2 regions of the Promicromonospora alba genome follow, and region 1 is predicted to be linked to the other one. Evidence: predicted binding sites of a transcription regulator. Region 1 holds the regulator's gene; the other holds the start of a gene.

Region 1 (9,183 bases):
GCCGCGCGCCACGTTCGGCTCCAGCGTCGTCCCCGCGTGCCGGACGGCGGCCACGTAGTCGGCGTCGTGCACCGTCTCGATCACCGCGTCGGACGCCGGTTCGGCGTCCGCCAGCTCGAGCGTGGGCCGGTCCAGCAGGCCGAGCGCCTCGATGAGCCGCATCGTGAGGTCGAGGCGGGTGGGCGACATGGGATGCCCGGGTCCGAAGTCGTACTCGAGCAGTCGCGGACTCCAGACCAGCCGGGCGAGGTGCACCCGCTCACGGTAACGGACCTGCGGCCGGCGGAGGGTTTCTGCTCAGAACGGCTACTGCGGCGTGGCAGAGTAGGGCGTCGATCGACAAGACGTGGTGGAGGGAGCGGAGCGGATGGCGGGGAGCCTGCGGAACCGGCTGTTCGGGCTGCGGGAGCTCGTCGACGAGCTCGCCTTCCGGGCGCCGGCACGGCTGGCGGTCACCGTCTTCGCCTGTGTGGTCGTGCTGTTCGCGGCGCTCCTGACGGTGCCGTTCGCGACCGCCGACGGCGAGGGCGCTCGCCTGGTCGACGCCCTGTTCACCGCGGTCTCCGCCGTGTGCGTGACGGGGCTCGTCGTGCAGGACACGGCGACCTACTGGTCCCTGTACGGGCAGATCGTCATCCTCGCGGGCATCAAGGTCGGCGGCTTCGGCATCATGACCGTCGCCTCCCTGCTCGGCATGATCGTGTCGCGCAAGATCGGGCTGACCCAAAAGCTGCTCACCGCGTCGGAGACCAAGACGAGCCGGCTGGGCGACGTCGGCTCGCTGATCCGGGTCATCATCGTCACCGCCACCACACTCGAGCTGTCGATCGCCCTGCTGATCTTCCCCCGGCTGGTCGTCATCGAGGAGAACGTCGGCACCGCGGCCTGGCACGCGCTCTTCTACGGGATCTCCGCGTTCAACAACGCGGGCTTCGTGCCCACGACCGAGGGCCTGATGCCGCACGTCGGCGACTGGGCGCTCGTGCTGCCGATCGCTCTCGGGGTGTTCATCGGTGCGCTCGGCTTTCCCGTGATCCTCAACATCCAGCGCGCGCTGCCCCGTCCGGGCCAGCGCTGGCACAACTGGACCAAGCGGCTCTCCCTGCACAGCAAGCTCACGCTCGTGACGAGCGGCGCGCTGCTCGCTGTCGGCGCGCTGCTGCTGCTGGTGCTGGAGTGGGCCAACCCGGACACGTTCGGGCCCCTGACCCTCGGGGAGAAGCTGCTGGCCGCCCTCTTCGCCGGGATCATGCCGCGCTCGGGCGGGTTCAGCACGGTCGACGTCGGTGCCATGACGGAGTCGAGCTGGCTGATCCAGGACGCACTGATGTTCGTGGGTGGTGGGTCGGCGTCGACCGCTGGCGGTATCAAGGTGACCACGCTCGCCGTCATGCTGCTGGCGATCGTCGCCGAGGCGCGCGGTGACCGCGACATCGAGGCGTTCGGCCGCCGCATCCCGCGCGACGTCCTGCGGCTGTCCATCGCGGTGGTGTTCACCGGGGCGAGCATCGTGCTCGTCTCGTGCATCGCGCTGCTGGAGGTCACGGACCTGCCGCTGTCGCAGGTGCTGTTCGAGGTGCTCTCGGCGTTCGCGACCGTCGGCCTGTCCACGGGCATCACATTCGACCTGCCAGACGCCGGAAAATACGTGCTGGCGCTCCTCATGTTCGTGGGGCGCACCGGCGCGGTCACGGTGGTCGCGGTGCTTGCGCTCCGCGACCGGCGGCGCATCGTACGCTTCCCCGAGGAACGCCCGATCATCGGGTGAGGCCGGAGTGCAGTGCAGGGTGAGGGCCGAGAAACGAGGCACTCGCCCGGAACGGAACGCAGGCCGCACCCGACAGACAACACCGAGTAACCGACGAGAGTGTCAGGCGCACAGGTCACTAGGGTGACCTGTACGTCTGACAAGCGGCTAGAGAGGAATACCGTGCCGGAGAAGAAGCCCGAGCGGGACGCGGGTGTGCTGGTGATCGGACTGGGGCGGTTCGGGTCGGCGATCGGCGCGACCCTGGACCGGCTCGGCCAGGACGTGCTCGCCGTCGAGCAGGACCCGGTCCTGGTGGCCCAGTGGTCCGGGCGGCTGCCGCTGGTGGAGGCCGACGCGTCCAACCCGGAGGCGCTGGAACAGCTCGGCGCCAAGGACTTCGGTGTGGCGGTGGTCGGCGTCGGCTCGTCGCTCGAGGCGTCCGTGCTGATCACGGGCAACCTGGTGGACCTTGGCACGCCCCAGATCTGGGCCAAGGCGATCTCCGCGGAGCACGGCCGTATTCTGACCCGCATCGGCGCCCACCACGTCGTCTTCCCCGAGGCCGACGCCGGTTCGCGCGTCGCCCACCTCGTGAGCGGCAAGCTGCTCGACTACATCGAGGTCGAGGACGGCTTCACCATCGTCAAGATGCGCCCGCCCAAGGAGGCGCAGGGCTTCACGCTCGCGCAGTCCAACATCCGCAAGCGGTACGGGATCACGGTGATCGGCGTGAAGTCACCGGGCGTCGACTTCGTCTATGCGACGCCGGAGACGCGGATCTCCGCCAACGACCTGCTGGTGTGCTCCGGTCACGCGGACCTCCTCGAACGGTTCGCCGCGAGGCCTTGATTCCGGCTTCGGGACGGGTCCGGGAGGGCTTCGGGAGGGGTTCGGCGCACCTCACACCGCCCCCGATTACGGGGCGCGCGTCAGACCAGGTAGCCTAGGGAGCGGACTCCCTTTCGTGTTGGTCGGCCATCGTCACTCCCTGGCGTCACTGTCCCGGACCAACCGTGGACCATTTCGCTGAGCGGCCCGTCGTCGGGCTGCCGCCGACCGATCGAACATTGCGAGGACCTATGGGCTCCGTCATCAAGAAGCGCCGCAAGCGTATGGCGAAGAAGAAGCACCGCAAGCTGCTTCGTAAGACGCGCCACCAGCGCCGCAACAAGAAGTGACGCTCGCGCCCTCGGGCGCGTGACGAGCAGGCCCGGCCCCCTAGGGGCCGGGCCTTCTTCGTGTCAGCGGTGCGCCGCTACTGCCCGCGCAGCCGACGGCGGGCCGCCCGCAGCACCAGGCCCAGCACCCACGCGGCGCCGGCCCATGAGGCCGTACGCACGCTGCGCCCCGCGGCGCGCTGGGACCGTCCGCGGAACTCCCGGATGGGCCAGCCCACCTCCTGCGCGTGCCGGCGCAGCCGCAGGTCGGGGTTGATCGGGCAGGGGTGGCCCACGGCGCGCATCATCGGCAGGTCGTTCAGCGAGTCCCCGTACGCGTAGCTCTCGTCGAGGTCGATCTCGTTGATGTCCGCGAGCTCGACGATGGCCGCCGCCTTGGCCTGGCCGTGCATCAGGTCGCCGTTGAGCCGGCCCGTGTAGAACCCGTCCTTGTGCTCCGCGATGGTGCCGAGCGCACCCGTCGCGCCCAGCCGGCGCGCGATGAGCTGTGCGATCTCCACGGGCGTGGCGGTGATGAGCCAGACCTGGTGGCCCGCCGCGATGTGCTCGTCGAGCAGGCGGCGCGTGCCCGGATAGATCCGCAGCGACAGGACGGCGTCCCACACCTCTTCGCCGAGGGTGGCGATCTCCGCGACGCTGCGGCCCGCGATCAGCGACAGGGCGCGGTTGCGCACCTTGTCGATCTCTTCCTTGTTCTCGCCCCACACCAGGTAGCGCGCCTGGATCATGGCGAACCTGAGGATGTCCCGCGTGCCGAAGAACTTGCGCTGGTACGCGGACTTGGCCAGGTGAAAAGCGCTCGCACCGCGGATGATCGTGTTGTCGACGTCGAAGAACGCCGCGGTGGCGGACGAGGGGTGCGTCGACGGCATGGAGGCCACTCTATCCGCGCGCCACGTAGTGCAGGTCACACCGGGCAGGCAGGGGCGGCCGGTGATAGAACCGGGGCGTGAGCCAAGAGATCAGCGGGCCGGACCGGGCCATCCTCGCGCGCGTCCTCCACCTGCTGGTGGCCGTGCTCGCCCTCGGCGGCTTCACGATCGAGCTCGTCACCGCGATCGTCGACGGCCCGGGTGTCGCGCCCACGCACGCCGAGCGTTTCGTCCGGCTCTTCAGCTACTTCACCATCGAGTCGAACCTGCTGATCGGCGGCGTCTCGCTGGCACTCGCGCTGGACCCGCGCCGGGACGGGCCGGTGTTCCGGGTGCTGCGGCTCGACGCGCTGCTGTGCATCGCCGTCACCGGGATCGTCTACAACACGGTGCTGCGCGGCCTGGTGACGCTGACGCCGTCGGGCGCCGTGGCGAACACGATGCTGCACGTGCTGGCGCCGCTCCTCGCCGTCGTCGTCTGGCTGTGGGTAGGTCCTCGGCCGCGCGTGAGCGTGCGGACCGTCTGGTGGTCGGTCGTCTACCCGATCGCGTGGCTCGTCTACACCTTCGTCCGGGGAGCCGCCACGGGCTGGTACCCGTACCCCTTCCTCGACGTCACCGTGCTCGGCTACGGCGCTGCGCTCACCAACGCCACCCTCGTCGCCGTGGTCTTCCTGGTCCTGGCCTGGGGCGTCCGCTGGGCGGACGCACGGCTGCCGGGTACGGACGGTTCGGTCCCGCGCGTGACGTAACCTCAGGTCGTGACAAGTCCTGCCGATGCCCGGGTAGTCCTGTACACACGCGAGGCGTGCCATCTGTGCGAAGACGCACGCGCCGTGGTGGTGCGGGTGTGCGAGGACGCAGGAGCCCAATGGCGCGAGGTCGACATCGACAGCGCGCCCGCACTGCGGGAGAAGTACGGGGAGTACGTCCCCGTGGTCGAGGTGGACGGGGTCCAGCAAGGTTTCTGGCGCGTGGACGGTGCGCGCCTGGCCCGCCTCCTGGCATGATCGTCCCGGCAGTGTGTGCGTACGCCCGCGACACAGTGGTCGCGGGGAGGGGAGCAGCACGTGGTCGAACTCAGTGACGGGACAGTTCCGGCAGCAACCGTAGGGAGGTTGCCGTACTACCTGCGCGCCCTGCGGGACCTCGCGGCCGAGGGGGTGGCCCTCACCTCGTCGACGGAGCTCGCCGAGCGTTCGGGCGTGAGCTCGGCGCAGCTGCGCAAGGACCTGTCCTACCTGGGTTCGTTCGGCACGCGCGGCGTCGGGTACGACGTCGAGTCGCTCGCCTCCTACATCACCGTCGCCCTGGGGCTCGAGACCGAGCACCGGCTGGCGATCGTCGGCATCGGAAACCTCGGGCACGCCCTCGCGAACTACTCGGGCTACACGACGCGCGGCTTCCAGGTGGTGGCGCTGCTCGACGCGTCGCCCGACGTCGTGGGCACGCGGGTGGCCGGCGTGACCGTGGAGCACGTGCGCTCCGTCGCGCAGATCATCGAGCGCGAGCGGGTCAGCATGGTCGTGCTCGCGCTGCCGGGTCACGTGGCCCAGGACGTGGCCGACGCCGTCGTGGCCACGGGCGTGCGCGAGATCCTCAGCTTCGCGCCGGTCGCGCTCCAGGTGCCGGACGACGTGGTGGTGCGCTCGGTCGACGTCGGCGGCGAGCTGCAGATCCTGGCGTTCCACGCGGCGACGCGAGCCGCGGCGCTCTGACTTGCGGCCCTGACTGGTCGTACCAGGTACCGCAAGTCAGGGCCGCAGTACCTGCGCCGGTAGCCGGGGCGGGGGCGCGTACTCGTCGCGCTTGCTCGTTCCTACGCCCATGCGCACCATTCCCGACACCAGGCCGACGGCGGCCGCCACGCCGTCGATCACCGGGACCCCTGTGCGCTTCGTGAGGTCCGCACAGAGGTCGGTCATGCCCGCGCAGCCGAGCACGACGGTGTCCGCGCCGTCGTCGCGGACCGCGCGCTCGCAGAGCTCGGCGATCTTCTCCCGGGCGGCAGAGCCGGCGTCCTCCAGCTCGAGGACCGGGACGTCCGCCGCGTACATGGCCACGCACGTGTCCTCGAAGCCGTAGCGCCGCACCAGGTCGCGCGCGCGGCCCAGCGTGCGGGACAGCGTGGTGACCACGGCGAACGTGCGGCCCGACAGGGTCGCGACGTGCATCGCGGCCTCGGCGATCCCGACCACCGGGCCGTCCGTCAGCTCGCGGGCGGCGTCCAGGCCGGGGTCGCCGAAGCAGGCGACGACGTAGCCGTCGGCCGGGCCGACGCCGTCCGGCTCTCCGCCGTCCGCAGGGCCGACGCCGGCCGCCTCCGCGGCCGCGACCTGCTGCGCCACCACGAGCGCGGCCCACGCCTCGTCAGTGTGGCTCTCGACGGCGGCGGGGCCGGCGCCGGGTTCCGGGCAGGTGGCGACGACGTCGACGTCCGGCCCGGCGACCTCCCGGGCGGTGACCGCGATCTTGTCGGTCATCGCCCGGGAGGTGTTGGGGTTGATGAGGTGGATCCGCACCGTCAGGCCTTGGTGCCCGCTGCGCCGTCGGCCACACCCTCGGTGTCGCCGTCGAACGACGGGATCTGAGGGCTGAGCCGCTCCAGCCACCAGAACGCCACGAAGCCGAGCCCGCACCCGATGAACCACGTGTAGTTGCCGATCCAGGAGATGTCGAAGTACCCGAGGTCGGCGATCAGCTTGGGCAGCACGCCCAGGAGGACGGTCGGCACGCCGGCCAGGAAGATCGCGAGCACGCCGTTGCGGTTGTAGCCGTTCGTGTACCAGTAGGCGCCCTCGGGCGACATGGTGAACATGTCGTCGACGAGCACCCGCTGCTTCGCCGCGAAGTAGTAGCCGGCGATGAGGATGCCGAACAGCGGGCCGATCAGGGCGCCGAGCACGCCGAGCGTGTAGTGGATCGCGTCGGCGTCGTTGTACCAGTTCCAGGGCAGCAGGACCACGGACCCGACCGCGGCGATCATGCCGCCCATGCGCCAGCTGATCTTCTGCGGGGCCACGTTGGAGAAGTCGAACGCGGGGGAGATGAAGTTGGCGACGATGTTGATGCCCACGGTCGCGGTCACGAAGGTGAGGCCGCCGAGCAGGATCGCGAACGGGGTGTCGATGCGCTCGACGGTGTGGATGGGGTCGGTGATGAGCTCGCCGAACACCGGCACCGTCGCCGACGCCGTGATGACCGTCAGGAGCGAGAAGAACAGGAAGTTGACCGGCAGGCCCAGCAGGTTGCCGCGCTTCACGGCCTTGAACGAGCGCCCGTACCGCGCGAAGTCGCCGAAGTTCAGCATCGGCCCGGAGAAGTAGGACACGACGATCGCGACCGCCGTGCAGAAGACCCCTACCGAGGCCCACCCGGTCAGCGGCTCGCCCTCGGAGAGGTCCAGGCTGATGTTGGACCAGCCCGCCTCCGAGACGAGGTAGACCGCCAGCACGATCATCACGACGTAGACGGCGGGACCGGCCCAGTCGATGAACCGCCGGATGGTCTCCATGCCGTTCCAGAACAGGGCGGCCTGCGCGAACCAGAGCACGGCGTACGAGATCCAGCCAAGGGCGTTCAGCCCGAGGAACGTCGGCTCGAGGAGCGCGGCGCTGGCGGGGATGAACTTGAGGAACACGATGTTCAGCGCCTGCGCGGCGAGGAACGTCTGCACGCCGTACCAGGCGACCGCGATGAGGCCGCGGATGATGGCCGGGATGTTCGCGCCCTTGACGCCGAAGACCGCGCGGTTGATCACCGGGTAGGGCACCCCGGTGTTCTGGCTCGGCTTCGCGACCAGGTTGGTGAACACCTGCACGATGACGATGCCGACCAGCAGCGCCAGCAGCACCTGCCAGCTCGCGATGCCGAGCGCGAAGAGGCTGCCGGCCGTCACGTAGCCGCCGACGCTGTGCACGTCGGACATCCAGAAGGCGAAGATGTTGTACGACGACCACTTCTGCTCCCGCAGGGGCGCGAGGTCCTCGTTGGCGAGGCGGGGGTCGTAGGAGGGCTTGACGTTGCCGGACCCGACCGGGTGCCCGGCGGCCTCCACCAGGTCGTGCTCGCCGCCGGAGACGGCGCCGGGCGGGTTCTGGGGTGCGGTCGCCGAGGAGGCCGCCACCTCCGTGTTCTCGGTCATGAGCACTGCCTTCCGAAGCGTGGTCGCTGGGTCGATATGAAGTTATGGGTTAACGACAGGCGGCTGGTTTCCCCGGGGTAACCACGTCGTAAGGCTCATGTTCAGTTACCGCTTCACGCATGTTTCGGGGCGTGTCGGGTACGTGAACCGGTGCGTGTCGCACGGTGTGTCGGGCGGGCGAGGGCCGCACGAGGCCCGGAGCACTCGTACGATGCGGCGGTGTCCTCCGAACCGTCCCTCGGTGCCCGGCTCCGCGGCCTGCGCGTGGCGCGTGGTGTGTCCGCACGCAGCCTCGCCGCGACGCTCGGGATTTCGGCCAGCGCCGTGTCGCAGATCGAACGGGACGTCATGCGCCCCTCGGTGGTGCGCCTGCTCGCGATCACCGACGCGCTGGGGGTCTCGCTGTCCGACGTGTTCGAGCCGCCGGGCGCCGTCGCCGCTCCGCGCGGCGGGACGACGGGGCTCGACCAGGCGGGGATCGCGGTCACCCGCGGCTGGGAGGCTTCTCCGGTGACCCTCGACGGCGGAGTCACGTTCCGCCGGCTCTCGCCCAACCCGACCCGCGGCCTCGACTTCTTCGAGTCGATCTACCCGCCCGGTGCCACGGCCACCCTCGGTGACATCGAGCTGTTCAAGCACGAGGGCTACGAGATCGGCAACGTCGTGGCGGGCGAGCTCACCGTCGAGCTGGCCGACGACGAGGTGGTGCTGGCGGCCGGCGACTCCATCAGCTACCCGTGCTCGGTGCCGCACCGGATCCGGAACGCGGGCGTGCGGCCGGCGGTCGCGACGTGGCTGATAGTGCACCCTTAGGGTCGCTCTGTGGGATTCCTCGAACAGAACGGCACGGTCCTGGTCACGGACGGCGGCCTGGCGACCGAGCTCGAAGCGCGCGGGCACGACCTGTCGGACGACCTGTGGTCGGCGCGGCTGCTGACGGACGCCCCCGACGAGATCAAGGCCGCCCACCTGTCGTTCTTCCGCGCGGGCGCCGTGATCGCGACGACGGCGAGCTACCAGGCCTCGTTCGACGGCTTCGAGGCGCGCGGGATCGATCGGGGCGACGCCGTCCGGCTGCTCCGGCGCAGCGTCGAGCTGGGCCGGGACGCCCGTGACGAGCTGGCCGACGACGGGCAGGAACGCTGGGTCGCCGCGTCGGTGGGCCCCTACGGTGCGACGCTGGCCGACGGGTCGGAGTACCGAGGCCGGTACGGGCTGAGCGTGGCCGAGCTGGCGGCC
Region 2 (9,183 bases), 130 kb from region 1:
GGCAGGGGCGCTGGACGCGCTCGCCACCACGATGAGCGGCGGCAACCAGCAGAAGGTGGTCCTGGCGAAGTGGCTGGCCACCGGGCCGAAGGTGCTCATCGTCGACGAGCCCACCCGCGGGATCGACGTCGGCACCAAGGCCGAGGTGCACCGGCTGCTGTCCACCCTGGCCGCCGAGGGGCTGGCCGTCCTGATGATCTCGTCCGAGCTGCCGGAGGTACTGGGTATGGCTGACCGTGTGCTCGTGGTGCGCGAGGGGCGCATCGCCGCCGAGCTCAGCCGCGCGGAGGCGACGCCCGAGGCGGTGATGCGCGCGGCGACGCCGGGCGCGACGCGTAGCGGCGTCGAGACCGGTGGCTCCGAGACCGAGGGGGCGGCATGAGGAACGTCCTGCGCCGCCGTGAGGCGGGCATCGCCCTCGCCCTCCTGGTGGTGATCGGCGTGACCACCGCGATCCAGCCGGGCTTCCTGCTCAGCGCGGGCGGCTGGCGCGACCTGCTGCTCACGCCCGCGATCCTCGTGGTGCTCGCCGTGGGCCAGGCGGTGGTCGTCATCACGCGGAACGTGGACCTCTCCGTCGGGTCGGTGCTGGGCCTCACGGCGTACCTGACCGGCCGCCTGTTCATCGAGGCACCGGACCTGCCCATCGTCGTGGTCACGCTCGTCGCCGTCGCGGTCGGTGCGCTGCTCGGCCTGGTCAACGGCTCGATCGTCGCGTTCGCCCGCGTGCCGGCGCTCGTCATCACGCTCGGCACCCTGTACGTCTACCGCGGGGTGACCCTCACCTGGGCCGGCAGCGACCGGATCGACGCGGGCGACATGCCGCGCGCCTTCCTCGGCCTCGGCACCCAGCAGGTGCTGGGCGTGCCGGTGCTGACGATCGTCGCCGCGATCGTGCTGGCCGCCGTGGGCTACTACATGTACACCTCGCGCGGCGGGCGTCAGCTGTACGCCATCGGCTCCGACCCCGACGCCGCGGCCCTCCAGGGCCTGCCGGTCCGACGCCGGCTGCTGTGGGCGTTCGCGACGAACGGCGCGCTCGCCGGCCTGGCCGGCGTGATGTTCGCCGCCCGGTACGGGACGGTGTCCTCGGGTGCGGGCACCGGCATGGAGCTGCAGGTGGTCGGCGCCGTCGTCGTGGGCGGCGTCGCGATCTTCGGCGGCAGCGGGACGGTGGCGGGCGCCGCGCTCGGCGCGATGCTGCTGCTGACCATCAACCGGGCGCTGCCCGTCGTGGGCATCCCCGACTTCTGGCAGCGCGCGGTGGTGGGTGCGCTCATCATCGGCGCGATCGCGCTGGACCGGGTGCTCGCCAACCGCCGCTCGCGCCGCCTGGCAGTCGAGCGAGATACCGGCCCGAACGACCGTATGGACGGTCGCCAGGGCGACAGTATGGACGGTCGCCAGGGCGACAGCGAGGAGGCGACCGCATGAGAACCCACGCCCGTCCGTGGTGGCAGCGTGCGCTGCTCACCCGCGAGATGCTCACTCTTCTGATCCTGGCGGTGGCCTGGATCGTCGCGTCCGCCGTGGTGCAGAACTTCGACGGCCCGCTCACCATCACCTACCTGGTGCTCGACCTCGCCCCCGTGCTGCTCATCGCGCTCCCGATGACGCTCATCATCGCCACCGGGGAGATCGACCTGTCGGTCGCATCCGTGGTCGGCCTGTCGAGCGTCACCTTCGGGCTGCTCTACCAGGCAGGGCTCGGCCTCTGGGCCGCGCTGCTGGTCTCGGTGCTGCTCGGCGCGGTGTGCGGCGCGATCAACGGCGCACTGGTCGCGTACGCGGGCCTGCCGTCGCTGGCCGTCACCATCGGTTCGCTCGCCCTCTACCGCGGCCTGGCCGTCGGCCTCCTCGGCACGACGGCGGTCACCGGCTTCCCCGACTCCTGGACCGACGGCGCCACGGCGAAGCTGGGGGAGTCGCCCTACCCGGTCATCACCCTCGGGCTGCTCCTCGTGATCGCGGTCTTCGCGGTGCTCCTGCACGCGACGCCGTTCGGGCGGAACGTGCTGGACATCGGCCGCAGCAGCGAGGCCGCCCGGTTCTCCGGCGTCGACGTCAAGCGGACCCTGCTGATCCTGTTCGTGCTGTCCGGGGCGGTCTCGGCGCTCGCGGGCGTCTACTACACGCTGCGCTACGGCAGCGCGCGCGGCGACAACGCGACGGGTATGGAACTGCAGGTGGTCGCGGCGGTGCTGCTCGGCGGGGTGTCGATCTTCGGCGGGCGCGGCGCGATCCACGGCGTGGTAGCCGGCGTCCTGCTCATCGGGGTGCTCGGCAGCGCGCTGCGCCTGGAGGGCGTGACGGTCAACGTCATCAACATAGTGATCGGCACGGCGCTGGTTGTTTCCGTGGTCGCCCCGCGCATAGCGGGCGGCCTGAGAGTCCGACGGCGGAACGCCGCCTCACCCCATGAGCCTCCTCGCTTCGCTGCGGGGGCGCACGGGGACCCCGATGGCGGCTCCGCCGTCGGGCAACGAACGTAAGGAGACGGACGATGAAGTTCACATCTGTGCTCGCGGCCGGCACGGTCGCCGTGCTCGCGCTGGGCCTGACCGCATGCGGTTCGAGCGGCGACGGGGGCGGTGGTGGTGGCGGCGACGACGCGGTGACGATCACCGTGCTGCCCAAGAACCTGGGCAACCCGTACTTCGAGGCGTCGACGGCGGGCGCGCAGGAAGCGGCGGAGGAGCTCGGCGCGACCGTCGAGGAGGTCGGGCCCGACGCCGCCTCGCCCGACGCCCAGGTGCCGTTCATCAACACCGCAGCCCAGCAGGGGGTCAGCGCCCTGGTGGTCTCGGCCAACGACCCGACGGCGATCGGTGACGCGCTGGAGGAGGCGCGGTCGGCCGGCACCAAGGTGGTCACGTTCGACTCCGACACCGAGCCGCAGTTCCGCGACCTGTTCGTCAACCAGGCCTCGCCCGAGGGCATCGCCGACAAGCAGCTCGAGCTGGTCGCGGACCAGATCGGCGGCGAGGGCGAGATCGCGATCCTCTCGGCGTCGGCCAACGCGACCAACCAGAACGCGTGGATCGCGCTCATGGAGGAGAAGCTGGCGTCCGACTACCCGGACATCGAGCTGGTCGAGACCGTCTACGGCGACGACGACGACCAGACGTCGTTCGACAAGACCGCCGCGCTGCTGCAGTCGCACCCCGACCTCAAGGGCATCGTCTCGCCCACCACCGTCGGCATCGCGGCGGCGGCGCGCTACGTGTCGACGTCGGAGTACAAGGGCAAGGTCGCGGTGACCGGTCTCGGCACGCCCAACCAGATGCGGGAGTACGTCGAGGACGGGACCGTCGAGGCGTTCGCGCTGTGGAACCCGACCGACCTGGGCTACCTGGCGACGCAGGCCGCCGCGGCCCTGGCGGCGGGCGACATCACCGGCGAGGAGGGCGAGACCTTCACCGCGGGACGCCTGGGCGAGTTCACCGTCGGGGCGGACGGCGAGGTGCTGCTCGGCGAGCCGTACGTGTTCGACGAGAGCAACATCGCGGACTTCGACTTCTGAGTGGTCCACCCAGTGATCCGGCCCAGACCGCATGCCGGTTCTGGGCCGGATCACTGGGCTGGGCGGCGCTGCCGCCGTCGGCTCGCCACGATGGGGTTGACCGGGGGAGCGCGCGCCGCATAGGCTCCAGTGAATCGTTTCAAGATGGTGCACGAGGAAGTGCGCGGAGAGGAAGGACGCCATGGCGGCATCCACACGAACCGAGGCGGCCAAGTCCGCGCTCCGGCAGCAGACGATCGAGCTGCCGTCGTGGGCGTTCGGCAACTCGGGGACGAGGTTCAAGGTCTTCGGCCAGCCGGGCGTCCCGCGCGACCCGTTCGAGAAGCTGGCCGACGCCGCACAGGTGCACCAGTACACCGGCGTCGCCCCGCGGGTCAGCCTGCACATCCCCTGGGACCTCGTCGACGACTTCTCAGGTCTTGCCCGGCACGCCGAGGACCTGGGCGTGCAGATCGGCATGATCAACTCGAACGTGTTCCAGGACGACGACTTCATGCTGGGCTCCCTCGCCCACCCCGACCCCCGGGTGCGGGCCAAAGCGGTGGACCACCACAAGCAGTGCATCGACGTCATGCGGGCGACGGGCTCCAAGGACCTCAAGGTCTGGCTCTCCGACGGCCTCAACTACCCGGGCCAGGACTCGATCCGGGCCCGGCAGGACCGGATCGCCGAGTCCCTCGCCGAGATCTACGGCGCGCTCGACGACGACCAGCACATGGTGCTCGAGTACAAGTTCTTCGAGCCCGCTTTCTACATCACCGACGTCCCGGACTGGGGCACGTCCCTGCTGCACGTCATGGCCCTGGGCGACCGGGCGAAGGTGGTGCTCGACACCGGCCACCACGCGCCGGGCACCAACATCGAGTTCATCGTGGCGCAGCTCCTGCGCCAGGGCCGCCTCGGCGCCTTCGACTTCAACAGCCGCTTCTACGCCGACGACGACCTCATGGTCGGCGCCGCTGACCCGTTCCAGCTGTTCCGGATCATGCACGAGATCGTTTTAGCCGGCGCCCACGCGCCGGACAGCGGCGTCAACTTCATGCTCGACCAGTGCCACAACATCGAGCCGAAGATCCCGGCCCAGATCCGCTCGGTCATGAACGTCCAGGAGGCGACGGCGAAGGCGCTGCTCGTCGACGTCGAGGCGCTCACAGCGGCCCAGCTCGCCGGCGATGTGCTCGGCGCGCACGCCGTGCTCATGGACGCGTACGACACCGACGTCCGCCCGCTCGTCGCCGAGGTGCGCGAGGAGATGGGCCTGGACCCGAACCCCAGGGCCGCCTTCGCGGCCTCCGGGTACGCCGAGAAGGTCGCCGCCGAGCGGGTCGGGGGCGCGCAGGCCGGATGGGGCGCGTGAGCGGCACGGTCGGGGACCGTCTCCTCGACGGCCCGCACGGCGATCTGCGGGTGCGGGTCTACGAGCCGGCAGACGGCACCGACCGGGTGGCCGGCCTGGTATGGGCGCACGGTGGTGCCTTCATGTACGGCGACCTCGACATGCCCGAGGCCGACTGGGTGGCGCGGCGGCTCGCCGACGTCGGCGTGGTGGTCGTGAGTGTCGACTACCAGCTCGCGCCGGATCTCGACTACCGGGACCCGGCCGGTTCCGCGGCACCTGATGGGGTGCGGTTCCCCGTCGCGTCCGAGGAGGTCACGTTCGCCTACGGCTGGGCGCGGGACGTGGAGCTCGGCGTCGGGTCAGAACAGTGGTCGCTGGGCGGGGCAAGTGCCGGCGGGAACCTGGCGGCCGGTGCGTCGTTGCGGCTGCGCGACGCGGGCGGGCCGCAGCCGCGGTCGATAGTGCTGGCCTACCCCGTGGCCCACTACGAGCTACCGGCCCCGAGCCCCGAGCTGGCCGAGAAGATCGCCGCGCTGCCGCCCGACCGGAACTTCCCGCCCGAGGCCATGCGCGCCATGGGCGCCAACTACCTGGGCGGCAGCGACGTCCCGATCTCGCCGTACGCCCACCCCGGAGGACAGGACCTGCGCGGGCTGCCGCCCACGTTCGTCGTCACGTCCGACCACGACGCGCTGCGGTCCTCGGGCGAGGCGTACTGCGCCGACCTCGCGGCGGCCGGCGTCGACGTGCTGCTCGTCCGCGAGGACAGCACGTATCACGGCCACCTCAACGAGCCGGCCACCGCCGGTGCGGCGCGCAGCATCGCGCGCATCGCGGCCTGGCTCACCGTCGACGGCCTCGTCGGCACGCCGCACGAACCACCGCACCACCACGACGTCACGCCCCCGCCGGCCGAGCTTGCCGGGACCTCGGTCCCTGCGCGCTCGACTGACGCAGGGCACCGAGCCGACACGGAAGCAGCAGCCCGATGACGAACCAGACTGCCGACGCGACAGACAACCCGACGGTCACCTCGCTCGTCGCCCGCTCGAACCGGCTGGGCGCCGACCCCCGCAACACCAACTACGCGGGTGGCAACACGTCCGCGAAGGGGACCGCCACCGACCCCGTGACGGGCGAGCCCGTCGAGCTGCTGTGGGTCAAGGGCTCGGGCGGCGACCTCGGCACGCTCCAGCCCCAGGGCCTGGCCGTGCTGCGGCTGGACCGGATGCGCGCTCTCGTCGACGTGTACCCGGGCCTGGACCGCGAGGACGAGATGGTCGCCGCGTTCGACTACTGCCTGCACGGCAAGGGCGGCGCGGCGCCGTCGATCGACACCGCCATGCACGGCCTGGTCGACGCCGCCCACGTGGACCACCTCCACCCCGACTCGGGCATCGCGTTGGCCGCCGCGGCCGACGGCGAGGCGCTCACCCGGGAGATCTTCGGCGACGAGGTCGTCTGGGTGCCGTGGCGCCGGCCCGGCTTCCAGCTCGGGCTCGACATCGCGGCGATCAAGGCCGCGAACCCGCAGGCCATCGGCTGCATCCTGGGTGGGCACGGCATCACGGCCTGGGGCGACACCTCGGACGAGGCGGAGGAGCGGTCGCTCGGCATCATCCGGCGCGCCGAGGAGTTCATCGAGTCGCGGACGGCGGCCCTCGCGGCCGACGGCGCGCACGCGTTCGGCGCCGTCCGCCCCGGCTACGAGCCCCTGCCCGACGCCGAGCGGCGCGCCCGGGCGGCAGCGCTCGCCCCGGTGATCCGCGGCATCGCGTCAGCGGATGCGCCGCAGGTCGGCCACTTCACCGACTCCGACGTCGTGCTGGACTTCCTCGCGCGGGAGCGGCTGCTGCCGCTCGCCGGGCTCGGCACCTCGTGCCCCGACCACTTCCTCCGCACCAAGGTGAAGCCGCTGGTCGTGGACGTTCCGCCGTCGGCGACCGTGGAGGAGACGGTGGCCGCGCTCCGGGCCGCGCACGAGGCGTACCGCGCGGACTATGCGGCGTACTACGAGCGCGGCGCTGCAGCGGCGCGGGCCCGCGGCGAGGAGCCGCCTGCGATGCGCGGCGCCGACCCGGCGATCGTGCTGGTGCCGGGCGTGGGCATGTTCTCGTACGGGCGGAACAAGCAGACGGCGCGCGTGGCCGGCGAGTTCTACGTCAACGCGATCAACGTGATGCGCGGCGCGGAGACGATCTCGACGTACGCGCCCATCGCCGAGGACGAGAAGTTCCGCATCGAGTACTGGGCGCTCGAGGAGGCGAAGCTGCAGCGTATGCCCGCGCCGAAGCCGCTGGCGACGAGGGTCGCCCTGGTGACCGGGGCGGCGTCGGGCATCGGGAAGGCGATCGCCACGCGGCTCGTCGCCGAGGGCGCGTGCGTGGTCGTCGCCGACCTGGATCTCGCCAAGGCGTCCGACGCCGCGGCCGAGCTGGGCTCGGCGGACGTCGCGATCGGCGTGGCCATGGACGTGTCGTCCGAGGCCGCCGTGCAGGCTGGGATCCGGGAGGCGGTGCTCGCGTTCGGCGGCGTCGACCTCGTGGTGAACAACGCGGGCCTGTCCCTGTCGCGGTCGCTGTTCGACACGACAGTGGCCGACTGGGACCTGCAGCACAACGTCATGGCCAAGGGCTCGTTCCTGGTTTCACGTGAAGCGGCGCGGGTGCTGGTCGACCAGGGACTGGGCGGCGACATCGTCTACATCTCCTCGAAGAACTCGGTGTTCGCAGGTCCCAACAACATCGCGTACTCCGCGACCAAGGCCGACCAGGCGCACCAGGTGCGGCTGCTCGCCGCCGAGCTGGGGGAGCACGGTATCCGCGTGAACGGCGTGAACCCGGACGGCGTGGTGCGCGGCTCGGGCATCTTCGCGTCCGGCTGGGGGGCCAACCGGGCGGCGGTCTACGGGGTGCCGGAGGAGAAGCTCGGCGAGTTCTACGCGCAGCGCACCCTGCTCAAGCGCGAGGTGCTGCCGGAGAACGTGGCGTCCGCCGTGTTCGCGCTGTGCACCTCGGACTTCTCGCACACGACAGGCCTGCACGTACCCGTCGACGCGGGCGTGTCAGCGGCGTTCCTGCGGTGAGCCCGTCGTCGGCCCCGTTGGTCGAGACCGAGACCGAGACCGGCCGACCCCCGTTGGTCGAGCCTGTCGAGACCTCGCAACCACCGTCCGGGGAGGCCTCCGGCTTCGTCGCGATCGATCTCGGCGCGACCAGCGGCCGGGTGATGCTCGGCGTGGTGGACGGCCGGCGGGTCGAGCTCGTCGAGTGCGGGCGGTTCCCCAACGGGCCCGTGCCCGGCGAGCGCGGCGAGCTCCGCTGGGACGTGCGCGCGCTGTGGCGCGGGATCCTCGACGGGTTGCGGTCCGCGGGCGACGTCGCACGCGAGCGGGGCGTCGAGGTCCGCGGGATCGGCGTCGACTCGTGGGCGGTCGACTACGGGCTGCTCGACGGCGCCGGCGAGCTGGTGGCGGACCCGCACTGCTACCGGGACGCACGCACCGACGGAGTCGCCGACGAGGTGTACCGGCAGATCTCGTTCGCGGAGCACTACGCGGTGAACGGGTTGCAGAATCTGCCGTTCACCACGGAGTTCCAGCTGGTGGCGGGCGTCTCGACCCGTTCGACAGGCTCAGGGCAAGCTGGCTCGACCAGCGACGGCGACGAGTGGGCGCGGGCCGAGCAGCTGCTGCTGATTCCCGATCTGATCGCCTACTGGCTCACGGGGCGTCGGGTCGCGGAGGTGACCAACGCGTCGACCACCGGACTGCTCGACGCTCGCTCGCGCGACTGGTCGGCCGACCTCCTGGACCGGCTCGCCGCGGCACGTCCCGGGCTCGCCGGACTCCGCGACCGGCTGCCGGAGCTCGTCGAGCCCGGCGCCGCCGTCGGGCACCTGCTGCCCGAGGTGCGGGAGGCGACGGGGCTGGGCGACGTGCCCGTGCTCGCGGTCGCCTCGCACGACACGGCCTCCGCCGTCGCGGCGGCCCCGCTCGGGACGTCGGCGGCGTACATCTCGTCGGGGACGTGGTCGCTCGTCGGGCTGGAGCTGCCGGCTCCCGTGCTCACCGAGGCGAGCCGCGCCGCGAACTTCACCAACGAGCTCGGGCTCGACGGCACGGTCCGGTACCTGCGCAACGTCATGGGGCTGTGGGTGCTCGACGAGTGCGTCCGGGCCTGGGCGGCAGCGGACGGCGCATCCGTCGACCTGCCGGGCCTGCTCGCCGCGGCCGAGGCCGAGCCCGGAGGGCGCTGCCTCGTGGACGTCGACGGCGACGAGTTCCTCGCGCCGGGCGACATGCCCCGCCGGGTGTCCGACG

Evidence for each region. Region 1 encodes Rex, which represses fermentation and respiration genes when NADH is low (regulators of the CRP and FNR family bind a similar motif). Its sites were predicted from a motif close to CTTGTGAANNNNTTCACAAG; they were not measured.
Region 2: rhaI (L-rhamnose isomerase) is a predicted target of Rex. The motif match lies at 3,650-3,669, and genes of this name have one in related genera.

What each region holds. Positions count from the first base shown of each region.
Region 1 is NZ_JBHSFI010000004.1:317,760-326,942, reverse strand. It holds gene ACFO6V_RS12485 (acetoin utilization protein AcuC) at 1-255, opposite strand, end outside; gene ACFO6V_RS12480 (TrkH family potassium uptake protein) at 368-1,768, shown strand; gene ACFO6V_RS12475 (potassium channel family protein) at 1,931-2,599, shown strand; gene ACFO6V_RS12470 (30S ribosomal protein bS22) at 2,830-2,928, shown strand; gene ACFO6V_RS12465 (HAD family hydrolase) at 3,006-3,800, opposite strand; gene ACFO6V_RS12460 (Pr6Pr family membrane protein) at 3,878-4,552, shown strand; gene ACFO6V_RS12455 (glutaredoxin family protein) at 4,562-4,810, shown strand; gene ACFO6V_RS12450 (redox-sensing transcriptional repressor Rex) at 4,871-5,518, shown strand; gene ACFO6V_RS12445 (aspartate/glutamate racemase family protein) at 5,555-6,322, opposite strand; gene ACFO6V_RS12440 (NCS1 family nucleobase:cation symporter-1) at 6,325-7,944, opposite strand; gene ACFO6V_RS12435 (cupin domain-containing protein) at 8,164-8,757, shown strand; gene mmuM (homocysteine S-methyltransferase) at 8,767-9,183, shown strand, end outside.
Region 2 is NZ_JBHSFI010000004.1:448,088-457,270, reverse strand. It holds gene ACFO6V_RS13025 (sugar ABC transporter ATP-binding protein) at 1-382, shown strand, start outside; gene ACFO6V_RS13020 (ABC transporter permease) at 379-1,434, shown strand; gene ACFO6V_RS13015 (ABC transporter permease) at 1,431-2,492, shown strand; gene rhaS (rhamnose ABC transporter substrate-binding protein) at 2,504-3,523, shown strand; gene rhaI (L-rhamnose isomerase) at 3,705-4,880, shown strand; gene ACFO6V_RS13000 (alpha/beta hydrolase fold domain-containing protein) at 4,877-5,854, shown strand; gene ACFO6V_RS12995 (bifunctional aldolase/short-chain dehydrogenase) at 5,851-7,947, shown strand; gene ACFO6V_RS12990 (rhamnulokinase) at 7,944-9,183, shown strand, end outside.